DNA from 3 places in the Bradyrhizobium sp. CFUWI genome. Region 3 is predicted to be linked to each of the others. Evidence: predicted binding sites of a transcription regulator. Region 3 holds the regulator's gene; each other region holds the start of a gene.

Region 1 (4,782 bases), 110 kb from region 3:
CTCCGCGGCGCCTTGGCGATGTCCTCCGGCGGCCCCCAGGCGACGATCTCGCCGCCGCCGTCGCCGCCTTCGGGGCCGAGGTCGATGACCCAGTCGGCGGTCTTGATGACTTCGAGATTGTGCTCGATGACGACGACGGTGTTGCCCTGCGCGACCAGCTCGTGCAGTACCTCCAGCAGCTTCTTGACGTCGTGGAAGTGCAGGCCGGTGGTGGGCTCGTCCAGGATGTAGAGCGTGCGGCCGGTGGCGCGCTTGGACAGCTCCTTGGCGAGCTTGACGCGTTGCGCTTCACCACCCGACAGCGTTGTCGCCTGTTGTCCCACGTGGATGTAGTCGAGTCCGACGCGGTGCAGGGTCTGGAAGGTTTCGCGGACGCGCGGCACCGCCTTGAAGAACTCGGCGGCTTCCTCGACCGTCATATCGAGCACGTCGGCGATGGACTTGCCCTTGAACAGCACCTCCAGCGTCTCGCGGTTGTAGCGCTTGCCCTTGCAGACGTCGCAGGTGACGTAAACGTCGGGCAGGAAGTGCATCTCGATCTTGATGACGCCGTCGCCCTGGCAGGCCTCGCAGCGGCCGCCCTTGACGTTGAACGAGAAGCGGCCGGGCTCGTAGCCGCGCGCCTTGGACTCGGGCAGGCCGGCGAACCATTCGCGGATCGGGGTGAAGGCGCCGGTATAGGTCGCCGGGTTCGAGCGCGGGGTGCGGCCGATCGGCGACTGGTCGATGTCGATGATCTTGTCGATGTGCTCGAGGCCCTCGATGCGGTCGTGCGGGGCGGCGCCTTCGCTGGCATTGTTCAGCTTGCGGGCGATGGCGCGGTACAGCGTGTCGATCAGCAATGTCGACTTGCCGCCGCCGGAGACGCCGGTGACGCAGGTGAACAGGCCGAGCGGAATTTCCGCCGTGACGTTCTTGAGGTTATTGCCGCGCGCGTTGACCACCTTGATGGTGCGGCGATGGTTCGGCGGACGCCGCTCCGGCACCTCGACCTCGAGCTCGCCGGTCAGGTACTTGCCGGTCAGCGATTTCGGGTTGCGCATGATCTCGGCGGGCGTGCCTTCGGCGACGATGTGGCCGCCATGCATGCCGGCGCCGGGGCCGATGTCGAGCACGTAATCGGCCAAGCGGATGGCGTCCTCGTCGTGCTCGACCACGACCACGGTGTTGCCGAGGTCACGCAGCCGCTTCAGCGTGTCGAGCAGGCGGGCGTTGTCGCGCTGGTGCAGGCCGATCGAGGGCTCGTCCAGCACGTAGAGCACGCCGGTCAGGCCCGAGCCGATCTGCGAGGCGAGGCGGATGCGCTGGCTCTCGCCGCCGGACAGCGTGCCGGAGGAGCGTGACAAGGTGAGGTAGTTGAGGCCGACGTCGAGCAGGAAGGTGAGCCGTTCGCGGATCTCTTTCAGAATGCGGCCGGCGATCTCGTTCTGCTGCGCGTTGAGCGCGGCGGGCACGGTCTCGAACCATTCGCCGGCCTTCCTGACCGACAGCTCCGAGATCTCGCCGATATGCTTGCCGCCGACCTTGACGCAGAGCGCCTCGGGCTTGAGCCGAAAACCCTTGCAGCCCTCGCAGGGGACGTCGTGAAAATATTTCGCCAGCTCCTCGCGGGCCCACTCGCTCTCGGTCTCGCGGTAGCGGCGGTTGATGTTGGTGATGACGCCCTCGAACGGCTTCTTGGTGTCGTAGGAGCGCACCCCGTCCTCGTAGGAGAACTTGATCTCGTCCTCGCCGGAGCCATGCAGGATGGCGTCTTTCGTCTTCTTGGGCAGGTCCTTCCACTTGGTGGTCAGGGTGAACTTGTAGTGCTTGCCGAGCGCGGTCAGCGTCTGCACGTAATAAGGTGAGGACGATTTGGCCCAGGGCGCGATCGCGCCCTTGCCGATGGCGAGCTCCTTGTCGGGGATGACGAGGTCCTCGTCGACATGCTGCTCGACGCCGAGGCCGCCGCAGGCAGGACAGGCGCCATAGGGGTTGTTGAAGGAAAACAGTCTGGGCTCGACCTCGGGAATGGTGAAGCCGGAGACCGGGCAGGCGAACTTTTCCGAGAACAGCATGCGCTCGGGTCCGCTCTTGTCGTGGATCTTGGCGGTCTTCTTCTTCTCTTCGGTGGGAGCTGCCGCTGGCGCGTCGGCGAACTCGACGACGGCGAGGCCTTCGGCGAGCTTCAGCGCGGTCTCGAAGCTCTCGGCGAGGCGTTGGCCGATGTCGGCGCGCACCACGATCCGGTCGACGACCACGTCGATGTCGTGCGGGAATTTCTTGTCCAGGGTCGGCGCTTCAGCGAGCTCATGGAAGGTGCCGTCGATCTTGACGCGCTGAAAGCCCTTCTTGAGCCATTCGACGAGCTCCTTGCGGTACTCGCCCTTGCGGCCGCGCACGACGGGCGCGAGAAGATAGAGCCGCGTGCCCTCGGGCAGCGCCAGCACGCGGTCGACCATCTGCGAGACGGTCTGGCTTTCGATCGGCAGGCCCGTGGCCGGCGAATAGGGCACGCCGACGCGCGCCCACAGCAGGCGCATATAGTCGTAGATCTCGGTGACGGTGCCGACGGTCGAGCGCGGGTTCTTCGAGGTGGTCTTCTGCTCGATCGAGATCGCGGGCGACAGGCCGTCGATCTGGTCGACGTCGGGCTTCTGCATCATCTCCAGGAACTGGCGCGCATAGGCCGACAGCGATTCGACGTAGCGGCGCTGGCCCTCGGCGTAGATGGTGTCGAAAGCGAGCGAGGATTTGCCGGAGCCGGACAGGCCGGTAAACACCACCAGCTTGTCGCGGGGAATCTCGACGTCGATGTTCTTGAGGTTGTGCTCGCGCGCGCCGCGGATCGTAATTGCGCGCAGGCTCGAGCCCGCGTTCTGTTGTTGGCGCTTCGCCTTGATCACTTCATCCATCCGAGTTGCCCTCAAGCAATCCCATGGGTGCGCGACCGCGCCAGCAAGAGAGCCGCGCTTCGTCCGGAACCGGATCGGCGCCGATGGGGTTGGCAGCGAACGTAGGAAGAACGGAGACGGATTTCCAGAGGGAGTTGCGAATCGTCAACGGAATGTTGGCGCGCTGGCGGCATCTGGCAGCAGGTCGGCGAGGAACTGAACCGGCGTCTCCGCCAAAACAAAAAGGCCGGCGCAAGGCCGGCCTTTCGTAACGCAATAGCGTTGGAGCGAGGCTTAGTACTTCGCGACGACCGGGGCGCCGAAGTGATAGTTCACGCCGACCTGCACGGTGTGCATCTCAAGCGTGTTGGTGGCGATGGCGCCCGAGAAGTAGCTCTCGCCGTCGAGGCTGCGATAGAGATACTCGCCCTTGACCGACCACTGCGGCGCGAAGAACGCCTCGACGCCTGCACCGACGGTCCAGCCGGAGTGGAACTTGCTCTCGGAGACCGAGAGGGCACCCAGGGTGGCGGTGAGCTTGTTGTCGACCCAGGCGTAACCACCGGTGCCGTAGAACAGCACGTTGTTGACGGCCCAGCCGATGCGGCCGCGCACGGTGCCCATGGCGTCGATCTTCGAGGTCAGCGAGGCGGGAACGCCGCCGACGCCGGCGACGAAAACCGTACCAGTAATGGAGTCGCTGACGTCAGCCCAGGCGCCATCGGCCTCGATGCCGAACACGACGTTGCCGGTCTGCCAGTTGTAGCCGGCGGTGCCGCCGACGAAGCCGCCCTTCATCTTGATGTCGGAAGCGTCCTGCCAAGCGCCGCCACCGACGACACCGAGGTAGAAGCCGGTCCAGTTGTAGACCGAAGCCATCGGCGCGACCGGCGCCTTGGTGTAGGGGCGAGCCGCGAGATCAGCAGCCGAAGCGGGGGCCGCCAGAGCGAACAAACAGGCCGAAGCCAACAAAGCCTTTTTCATTTTCAACTTAATCCCAGTCCCAGTTTCTGTTGTTGCCTTCCTTGACGGAAGGGCATCGGACTCAACGGCCCAACTGAGGCAGTGCTTACACCACTGAAGCTGCAAGTTGTGTCTCCGAAAAGCCACAGGGGTCGAAAAGGTGATGGTTACTGACTCATTGCGTCGATAAACCCTACCGCCAAACGACAAAGGCCGGCGCGAGGCCGGCCTTCAATCATCGAACAATATCAGATGGATATCAGTATTTTGCGATCAGCGGACCGCCCCAGCGGTAGTTCACCCCGGATCAGGGCGATATCGGCGTCCTGACTGATACGCTCGGAGCGTGTAACAGCGCCAAGCGGGCCGCCGGAAGGTTGCCGGAGCCGGTGAAAGTCATGGTGCGGTTGCGGAGGAAAATGTGGTCGTACTCGAGGCCCACCGTCCAGCCCCGCAGGGTTCCCTTCGGCGGAACAATCTTAGGCGCCGGCGCGCTGAGTTGGCACGATCTGTTTTCGGTGCACCGGCAGGAAGAACAAATCTGGAACGTTGCGGAGGTCGATGCTATATGTGGGGATAACCTTGGGGGTGATGGGCTGAGCGGCGCCCGCAAGCGTATAGGGTCGCCCCAACAGGGCGCAGAGGAACGCAGGCAGCGCGCTCGGCCTTTGAAATCAGTGGCATTCGGAGTGGAGAGCGGCGATGGCGGGAAGCGTCAACAAGGTCATTCTGGTTGGAAATCTCGGCAAGGATCCTGAAATCCGCCGCACCCAGGACGGGCGGCCGATTGCGAATTTGAGCATCGCGACATCGGAAACCTGGCGCGACAAGAATACTGGCGAGCGCAAGGAGAAGACTGAATGGCATCGCGTCGTGATCTTCAACGAAGGGCTCTGCAAGGTCGCCGAGCAATATCTGAAGAAGGGCGCGAAGGTTTACATCGAGG
Region 2 (4,782 bases), on a different contig from region 3:
CGCGCGCATAGGTTTGGACCAGGTACGATCGCAGGTTGCGCGCGGCGGCGAGCCCCGCCGGATCGTTGAATATCCGCCGGTTGCGGCTGTTGGCCGTATTCCAGGCGACGTCGCCCGGCCGCTGCGGATGCGAATAGATCTTGTTGTGCACCGGTAGGAAGCCGTTGCGGTCGACCATGGCGCAGAACGCCATGCGCTGGTCCTTTGCCAGAAAAGCTTCCTGGAACGGCGGCAGGGCGCGGTCGGCCCAGTCGAGATATTTCGTGCGGTATTGCTGCGGATTGGTTCCGGCGATCTCGGCATAGTCGGTGTCGAAGAGATCGTCGATCTTGACTTCGCCGCGCGCAACCGCCTGCTCGAAGATCCTGGTCAGCGCGTTGCCCGCCTCCATCGCGCGGGTGACGAACTCGGTGTTCTCCTCGTGGATCGACCAGAGCTTGTCCTCGATCTTTTCGCGGAGCTCGGCATCGGGGCCGGCGAACTGCGCGTGGGCGCCGGCCTTGGACTGCTCGATCACGCGCAGGCGACAGGCGCCGACGTCTTCGAGGGTGCCCTCGATCATCGCTTGCGGTGCGAGACGGCTGGCGTCCGCGCCGCCGATCAGCGCGCCGTCCATCGAGATTTCATAGACCGGCATCACGCCGCGCGTGGTCTCGAACTTGAGATGGCAGGGCAGCCGCTCGGTCTTGCGGCGATCGTCATGCTCGCTCTGGCGGAGCAGCACGGCGCAACGCGACTTCAGCTTTTGTGCGAAGGTGGTGACGGCCTTGCCGGCACTGGCCACGTTCTCGCCGTGGCTCTCGGCCGCCTTGGTCGCGGCATCGATCTCGGCCGCGCTCTCGCCGACCGAGACGATGAACTCCGAGGCGCTCGCGGCATTGCCGGAGACTTCGCTGGTGGTGGCGTTCTGTTCGGCAACCGCCCCGTTGACGGTCTCGAAGACCGGGCGGATCGCCTCGATCGCCTGTGAGATGCGGTGCACGGCATCCGCAGAGCCGGCGGCGTCGCGCTGGAGCGCGTCGATCTTCTTTGTGATCTCTTCGGTCGCGCTTTGCGTCTGCACCGCGAGCGCCTTGACCTCGGTCGCGACGACCGCAAAGCCTCTTCCCGCAGCGCCCGCGCGTGCGGCCTCGATCGTCGAATTGAGGGCGAGCAGCGTCGTCTGCCGCGCGATCTGCGCGATCAGATTGACGACGTTGCCGATGGCGGCAGAGGATTCGCGCAAGCGGTCGACATTGGCGCGGGCTTCCTGCGCCGCGGCGCTGGCCTCGTCGGCGAGCTTACCCGCCTCGCGAACCTGAGCCCCGATTCCCAGCGCGGATTGGGTGAACTTGTCGGCGGCATGGGCGAAAGTGGAGGCGGTCGATTGCGCGGCATTGGTCCGGCCGGTCAGGGCATCGGTGCGGTCGCGGATGGCGGCAAGCGTCGCCGCGGTCGCCTCGGCGCCGCCGGCCACCGAATTGGCGGCGCGTTCGAGCTGGCGGATCATGGCGCCGAGCTCGAGTTCCAGCAGCTCCAGGATTTCCCGCGCCGAATCAGTCTCGGCCGCGGGAGCCGGCTCGGAATGGGCCGACGGCTGCGGAGCCGCCGGGGCGGTCGCGGGCGCAGCCTGGTCCGGCAGACGCTTCCGAAATAGTCCGAACGCCATCAGTTCTCTCTTGTCGGGGAACGGTCGGGCGCTATTTTCGCAGGCTGGAATGAAATCAGGGTTAACAATGCCCGATCTCTAGGCGCCGGCCGTTACGGCGGCTATCTTTACAGTGCTACCTTGGAGCAGCAGATCCCTTTGATTCCGGTGGGGTGGCGGCCTATAAGGCCGCGCTTCCCACGCTCACCTTTGGCTGACGATTTTCCAAGAGACCACGCATGGCCGGACATTCCCAATTCAAGAACATCATGCACCGCAAGGGGCGGCAGGATGCCCAGAAGTCGAAGCTGTTCGGCAAGCTGGCGCGGGAAATCACGGTCGCCGCCAAGCTCGGCACCCCCGACCCCGCCATGAACCCCCGTCTGCGCGCGGCCGTGATCGCGGCGCGGCAGGAGAACATGCCGAAGGACAATATCGAGCGCGCCATCAAGAAGGCGCTCGGCAGCGACGGCGAGAACTATGACGAGATCCGCTACGAGGGCTATGGCCCCGGCGGCGTCGCCGTCATCGTCGAAGCGCTGACCGACAACCGCAACCGCGCCGCCTCCGACATCCGCTCCTTCTTCACCAAGTCCGGCGGCAATCTCGGCGAAACCGGCTCGGTCTCCTTCATGTTCGACCGCACCGGCATCATCGAATACGACCGCAGCGTCGCTTCCGACGACGCCGTGCTCGATGCCGCGATCGAGGCCGGCGCCGACGACGTCGTCTCCGGCGAAGGCGGCCACGAGATCTACGCCTCGACCGAAGGCTATCGCGACGTCGCCAAGGCGCTGGAAGCAAAGTTCGGCGAGCCGCGTAAGGCCGCGCTGATCTGGAAGCCGCAGAACACTGTCGCGGTCGACGACGAGACCGGCGAGAAGCTGCTCAAGCTGATGGACTTGCTCAACGAGCACGACGACGTCCAGAACGTCTACGCCAATTTCGAGGTGTCGGACGCGCTGATGGCGAAGATGGGCGGGTAGGGCTCGCGTGTCCCGGACGCGCTGCAGCGTGAAACGCTGCTGCGCAGAGCCGGGACCCCTCTTTCTCCGGGTCCAGACGCCTGCTGGACCCCGGCTCAGCAGCGCAGCACTGCGTGCCGCGCTGCGCCCGAGGCACGAGACCCCCTTTCCCCTGTTACTTCTGTTCTGTTTCTGTTTCGCTTCCGGCGGCCAGCCGCTATCACTGGCCCATGACTGCGCTCCCGATTCGTGGCCCCGTTCGCATCATCGGCATCGACCCCGGCCTGCGCCGCACCGGCTGGGGCGTGATCGAGGCTGACGGCAACCGCCTGATCTATGTGGCCTGCGGCTCGGTGGAACCGGCGAACGACCTGCCGCTGGCGAGCCGGCTGCTCGCGATTCATGACGGGCTCGCGGCCGTGCTCTCGAACCATCAGCCGATCGAAGCCGCGGTCGAGCAGACCTTCGTCAACAAGGACGGCGTCGCGACGCTGAAGCTCGGCCAGGCCCGCGGCGTCGCCATGCTGGCGCCCGCAATGTTCGGCATCCCGGTCGCCGAATACGCGCCCAATCAGGTCAAGAAAACCGTCGTCGGCGCCGGTCACGCCGAGAAGGCCCAGATCGCGATGATGCTGAAGATCCTGCTGCCGAAGGCCGAGCCGCCGTCAGCCGACGCCGCCGACGCGCTCGCCATCGCCATCACCCACGCCCATCACCGCCAGAGCACCGCGCTCAGGCTGAAGGTGGCGGGACTATGAGCGGGTACGACGACTTCCCGGCGTCATGCCCGGGCTTGTCCCGGGCATCCACGATCTTTTTCGCTGAAGCCAAGGCCGTGGATGGCCGGGACGAGCCCGGCCATGACGAGAGAGAAGTGCCCGCCGCATTCGAGGAATCCATATGATCGGCAAGCTCAAAGGCCTGATCGATTCCTACGGCGAGGATTTCGTCATCCTCGACGTCGGCGGCGTCGGCTATCAGGTGCACTGCTCCTCGCGCACGCTGCAGCATCTGCCCTCACCGGGCGAGGCCGCCGTGCTGTCGATCGAGACCTATGTCCGCGAGGATCAAATAAAACTGTTCGGCTTCCGCACCGACCAGGAGCGCGAATGGTTTCGCCTGCTCCAGACCGTGCAGGGCGTCGGCGCCAAGGTCGCGCTCGCCGTGCTCGGCACGCTGGCGCCGGCCGATCTCGCCAATGCGATTGCGCTGCGCGACAAGGCGGCGGTGGCGCGCACGCCCGGCGTCGGCCCCAAGGTCGCCGAGCGCATCGTCACCGAGCTGAAGGACAAGGCGCCGGCCTTCGCCAATGTCGATCCCGCCGTGGTGCATCTTGCCGGTGCCGTCGACGATCAGCGCGCACCACGTCCGGTTGCCGATGCGATCTCCGCGCTGGTCAATCTCGGCTACGGCCAGCCACAGGCTGCTGCTGCGATTGCATCGGCCTCGCGCAGCGCGGGTGAAGCCGCCGAGACGGCGCAGCTCATCCGGCTCGGCCTGAAGGAGCTCTCGAAGTGAGCGATCCCAAGGCCAACCGCATGGTCTCTCCCGAGCGCCGCAGCGACGATGTCGGCGATACCGCGTTGCGTCCGCAATCGCTGTCCGACTTCGTCGGACAGCAGCAGGCGCGCAAGAATCTCTCGATCTTCATCGAGGCGGCGCGCAAGCGCGGCGAGGCGCTGGATCACGTGCTGTTCGTCGGTCCCCCCGGTCTCGGCAAGACCACGCTGGCGCAGATCGTCGCCAAGGAGCTCGGCGTCGGCTTCCGCGCCACCTCGGGCCCTGTCATCGCCAAGGCGGGCGATCTCGCAGCGCTCCTCACCAATCTCGAGGAGCGCGACGTGCTCTTCATCGACGAGATCCATCGCCTGAGCCCGGCGGTGGAAGAGGTGCTCTATCCCGCGATGGAGGATTTTCAGCTCGACCTCATCATCGGCGAGGGTCCGGCGGCGCGCTCGGTGAAGATCGAGCTGTCGAAGTTCACGCTCGTCGGCGCCACCACGCGCGCCGGCCTGCTCACCAATCCCTTGCGCGACCGCTTTGGCATTCCGGTGCGGCTGAATTTCTACACGATCGAGGAATTGGAGAGCATCGTCAGCCGTGGCGCGCGCGTGCTCAATGTCGGCATGAGCGCGGACGGCGCCAACGAGATCGCGCGCCGCGCCCGCGGCACGCCGCGCATCGCCGGGC
Region 3 (4,782 bases):
GCGCCCTTCGGGCTCGATAGCGTGTTCTGGTGGCTGATGGGACTGGGCATCGACTGGATGGTCGCGGTCTCGCGCTGGGTGGCGGCACTGCCGGGCGCGGTCGGCCGCATCCCGGCGTTCGGCATCGCGCCGCTGATCGCCGCGAGCCTCGGCATCATCGTGATGGGATTGTTGCGCACGCCCTTGCGGTGGTGCGGTGCCGTGGTGCTGCTGGCTTCCATCGCCTTTGGCCTGTCGGTACGGCAGCCTGATGTCCTGATTGCCGGCGACGGCGCCAGCGTCGCGGTGCGGGGCGGGGACGGGCGTCTGCACCTGATCAGGGCGAAGGACAGTTTCCTGCTGAAGGAGTGGCTGGCGGCCGACGCCGATCCGCGCAATGCCGGCAGCAGTGCGCTGGCCGAGGGCGTGTCGTGCGACGAGGCCGGTTGCGTGACTCCGCTCGCCGATGGACGCCTGGTCGCGCTGGCCTTGCGCATCGACGCGCTGGCGGACGATTGCAGCCGCGCCGCGCTGGTGGTGACGTCACGGCCAGCGCCGCCCGATTGCGCGGCGATGGTGGTGGATCGGCAGCGGCTCGCTCGTCAGGGCGCGCTGGCGCTGACACGGCATGGCGATGGATTTGCGGTTCAGGCGGTGAAGGCGAGGGGTGCAAGCCGCCCCTGGTCGCCGGCGGCAGCCGGCGAGGGAGATTCTGACATGACCCTCATGCCACGGTCGGCAGCTCCACGCGTTCGCGACGCAACGCCGTCGGAGGCCGATCTTCAGGCCGAGGACTGAGCTTCTATCAGCCGATCGGCAGGCGCCTGACCGGCGACCGACTGTCGGCGATGATCTGCGGCTTCTGCTCGCGCTCGCCGACCGGCTGCGTCACCGGCAGCTGCAGCACGGTTGCGCGCTGGCCTTCGACCAGCTGAGTCACCAGCACGTACTTGCCGTCCGGAAATTCGATCGCGTCGTGATGGCGATCGGGAACGTGCGGATCGATCTTGCCGAACTTGCCGACGCGGGAGTTGACGGTGCGCGTCCAGATCCAGCGGTTGTCGTAACGGACGTTGTCGGCGAAGGCGAGCTCCGTCCCCGGCAGCAGGCAGACCGCAACGGAGAGATCGGCTTCGGAGGCGAAGCCGCGTGTCGAGGTGCCGCGGAAGGTTGTCGTGACGATCGTCTCGCCGACTTCAGCGGGGCGCGTCGCGATAGCATGCAGGCTATAGTCACACATCGGGTGCTCCTCATGCGAAGATAGCGACCCGCACCTCTCCTTGGAGGCGCAGGCCTCGAAGTAGAAGTATGCAACGCTCTGCTCGGTTATAGGCGAATCTGCGGCTGCGATTCGCGAGGCGCGATCACATTAACTTTCCCGAAGTCGATAGGAACAAAGCCGGGTCCCGTGCATTTCGCCGGCGCGCGTCTACGACTGCCAAGTGTCGCCAGCTCGATTGCGATACCTCCACGCTTGTATTGCGGGCGTTGCGGACTTGCCCGTTCACTGCCGTGTTGTTGCGGAGATTGTGATGCGATTACGCGGCAACGGCGGCGTGCGTGCCGATGCCGCGATCAGCGTCGCGACGGCTGCACCAAACGATCTGGCGCTCGGCTGTCCTCTCGAACGCGAACGGCCGTGAAGCGATGTTGCTTCGTGGAGCGGACATTCATCCGCTCCAATCTTTGATCGGCGATGCCGACCGAAGGGCGCACGCAGACGCCAAAATATATCTCGGACCGAGTCCTTCCGGAATCAGTACTTCCGATAAAGCCCGATCAGCTTGCCCTGAATCTTCACCCGGTTCGGCGGCAGGATGCGCACCTCATAAGCGGCATTGGCGGGCTCGAGTGCGATCGAGGCGCCGCGGCGGCGGAAGCGCTTGAGCGTGGCCTCCTCGTCGTCGATCAGCGCCACCACGATGTCGCCGGTATCGGCGCTCTCGTTGCGCTGGATCAGCGCCATGTCGCCGTCGAGGATACCGGCTTCGACCATGGAATCGCCGCGCACCTCGAGTGCGTAGTGCTCGCCCGCGCCGAGCATGTCGGGCGGCACGCTGATGGTGTGGCTGCGGGTCTGCAACGCCTCGATCGGCGTGCCGGCCGCGATACGGCCCATCACGGGGACTGCAACGGGCCGCTCGCCCTCGTCCATGGACGGGCTGGAGCTCGCGCGGATCTTGCCGAGATTGCCCTCGATGACGCTCGGCGTGAAGCCGCGCCGGGCGCCGGCGGCAGCCTGCAGCTCCGGCAGCTTGATCACTTCGATGGCGCGTGCGCGGTTAGGCAGGCGGCGGATGAAGCCACGCTCCTCGAGCGCGGTGATGAGGCGGTGGATGCCCGACTTCGAGCGCAGGTCGAGCGCATCCTTCATCTCGTCGAAGGAGGGCGGCACGCCGCTTTCCTTCAAACGTTCGCTGATGAACCTCAGAAGCTCGTATTGTTTGCGCGTTAACATCTCGACCAAAGTCCCCCGGTTGATGTCGTTCGATTCCGAGACGATGAGTTCAGCGATAAGCCGCTACATGCTCGAAACAAATCATGAACGGACACTATATGTTCGATACATGTTCCGCAACTGCTTAATTTACCGTGAACGGCGGCAAACTCGCGGAATGCGTGTGGCCGTGGACTCAGACGGGGAGCCGCAGCACCTCGCAGGGGCCACCGGCCTCGGCCTTCGCCGCGAACGGTGCGCGCACGAGAAGTACCTGTGCCGCAGCAAGATTTGCAAGCAGAGAGGAATCCTGATGGCTGACGGGAATGGCGACTTGCGTACCATCGTCGCGCAGCTCCAGGCGCGCGCGCAGATAATCCTCGCGCTGGTCGTTGGCACCGAGGTCGCGACCCAGCACGGCGCGCTCGCGGCGATGATGAATCACTGAACGGCCCGACAGGGCACGAATCAGCGGCACCATGAACAGGAACGCGCACACATAGGACGACACGGGATTGCCGGGCAGGCCGATTACGCGCATCGCGCCGAGCCGTCCGTGCATCATCGGCTTGCCGGGGCGTATCGCGATCTTCCAGAACGCCATCGAGATGCCTTCGCCCAGCAGCGCCTGCTGGACCAGGTCATGGTCGCCGACCGACGCGCCGCCGGTCGTGACCAGGATGTCAGCCCCGCTTTCGCGGGCGCGGCGGATCCCGGCGGAGGTGGCCTCCAGCGTGTCGGCGGCCACCCCGAGGTCGATGGTCTCGGCGCCCTCGCTGCGGGCGAGCGCGTGCAGGGCGTAGCCGTTGGAATAGACGATCTGGCCGTGCCCGGGGGCGGTGCCCGGCCTCACCAGTTCGTCGCCGGTGGCAAGGATCGCAACCTTGGGACGGCGGCAGACGGCGAGGTGCGGGTGATTCATCGCCGCCGCGAGCGCGAGATCGCGCTCCGTCAGGCGGGTTCCCTTGCGCAGGAGCACGTCACCCTCGCGGAAATCGACGCCGGCCGGGCGGATGTGCCGTCCGGTGATCGCGGCTTCCTTGATGGTGACGCTGTTGCCATCTGTGACGGTGTCCTCCTGGATCACGACCGCGTCCGCACCATCAGGGACGACGCCGCCGGTGAAGATCCGCACCGCTTCCCCCGCGCCGACCGTTCGGGCGAAGGGACGGCCGGCCGCGACCTCGCCGATCACCGTCAGCCGGGAATCGATCGTTGCCGCATCGGCCGCGCGCACCGCATAGCCGTCCATCGCCGACATCGCTTGCGGGGGCTGCGTGCGCCGTGCCGCGAGGTCATGCGCGAGCACGCGGTGATAGGCTTCGTCGAGCGAAACCATCTGTTCAGGCAGCGGCTCTGCACCTGCCAGCACCGCAGCAAGGGCGTCGGAAACCGGCATCAGGGCCACGGGCGAAACTCCTGCTCGGCACATCGGTCAATGGGCGGCGAGAGTTCTAGCTGACTGCAGGCGCAAGGCAAAGCAGCACGCAGCTGATCTATCCTGCGTGATCTCCGTGGCGGAGGAGCAAGCGCAGGTCCGCCAAGCGCATGATCCGGAATGCGAGACAGACCGGGATGGAAGATGGCCATGGCAAGGCACGAGCGCCACGCCGGAATCGGTCAACTCCCGGTCGGCCCGTCCGGGCTGACGTTCCATGCGACGTCGGGCGGTTTGGGGCCTTGGTCCTTGTCGGGGAGCGGATCGGCCTGCGATTTCAGGTCCGCAGCCTTGCTGATCAGCTTGGCGGAAAGCTCGGAATCCGAGGTGTTTCTTGCGAATTCAAGCAGGAGAGAGGCTTGCTTGGTGAGGTAGGTTTTGCCCAGCACGTGGATCAGTCCGATGTAGAAATCCCAACGGACTGATGAGTCCGAAGAGGGGTATTCCGTTCCGGGAACTCCGTATAAAAATGCACAAAGTGATCAGGTTCCACACTTCCTGCAAATTTAGCGCCGGACGCGGGCCGGCTGCCGACCGCCGGGGAGGCAGCGCAACCTTAGATCCCCAATGCCTTCAAGGCGTTGCCGACGTCGCGGGGCGACGTCACATGCACGGCCGTCAAGCCACGCGCCCGTGCTCCCTCGATATTCTCTTCGAGATCGTCGAAGAACACGATGCGCTCGGCCGGCACACCGATCGCCGCGACGACATGGTCGAAGGCGTCGGCATCCGGTTTGCGCAGGCCGATGCTGGACGACAGGTACAGCTCGCGGAAATGGCCGAGCAGATCGGCATATTCCTTCGAGAAATAGTCGACATGCGGCCGATTGGTGTTGGAGAAGGCGTAGAGCGGCATCTGCTTTGCCGCACGCGGTAACAGCTCGGCGATATCGGGCATCTCGCCGGCGAAGATCGCATTCCAGCCCTC

Evidence for each region. Region 3 encodes LexA, which represses DNA repair genes until DNA is damaged. Its sites were predicted from a motif close to TGTTCNNNNTGTGTTCNG; they were not measured.
Region 1: the regulator LexA is predicted to act here: its motif matches at 2,990-3,007, upstream of uvrA (excinuclease ABC subunit UvrA).
Region 2: the regulator LexA is predicted to act here: its motif matches at 2,775-2,792, upstream of ruvC (crossover junction endodeoxyribonuclease RuvC).

Annotation. Positions count from the first base shown of each region.
Region 1 is NZ_JBWJZE010000012.1:140,515-145,296, forward strand. Features, by position in the region: gene uvrA (excinuclease ABC subunit UvrA) at 1-2,894, opposite strand, end outside; gene AC066S_RS25185 (outer membrane protein) at 3,168-3,857, opposite strand; gene AC066S_RS25190 (single-stranded DNA-binding protein) at 4,539-4,782, shown strand, end outside.
Region 2 is NZ_JBWJZE010000003.1:12,000-16,781, reverse strand. Features, by position in the region: gene AC066S_RS07425 (methyl-accepting chemotaxis protein) at 1-1,648, opposite strand, end outside; gene AC066S_RS07420 (YebC/PmpR family DNA-binding transcriptional regulator) at 1,867-2,613, shown strand; gene ruvC (crossover junction endodeoxyribonuclease RuvC) at 2,823-3,350, shown strand; gene ruvA (Holliday junction branch migration protein RuvA) at 3,493-4,110, shown strand; gene ruvB (Holliday junction branch migration DNA helicase RuvB) at 4,107-4,782, shown strand, end outside.
Region 3 is NZ_JBWJZE010000012.1:29,315-34,096, forward strand. Features, by position in the region: gene AC066S_RS24615 (ComEC/Rec2 family competence protein) at 1-777, shown strand, start outside; gene AC066S_RS24620 (hypothetical protein) at 785-1,219, opposite strand; gene lexA (transcriptional repressor LexA) at 1,736-2,437, opposite strand; gene AC066S_RS24630 (molybdopterin molybdotransferase MoeA) at 2,613-3,824, opposite strand; gene AC066S_RS24635 (hypothetical protein) at 4,037-4,243, opposite strand; gene AC066S_RS24640 (HAD family hydrolase) at 4,411-4,782, opposite strand, start outside.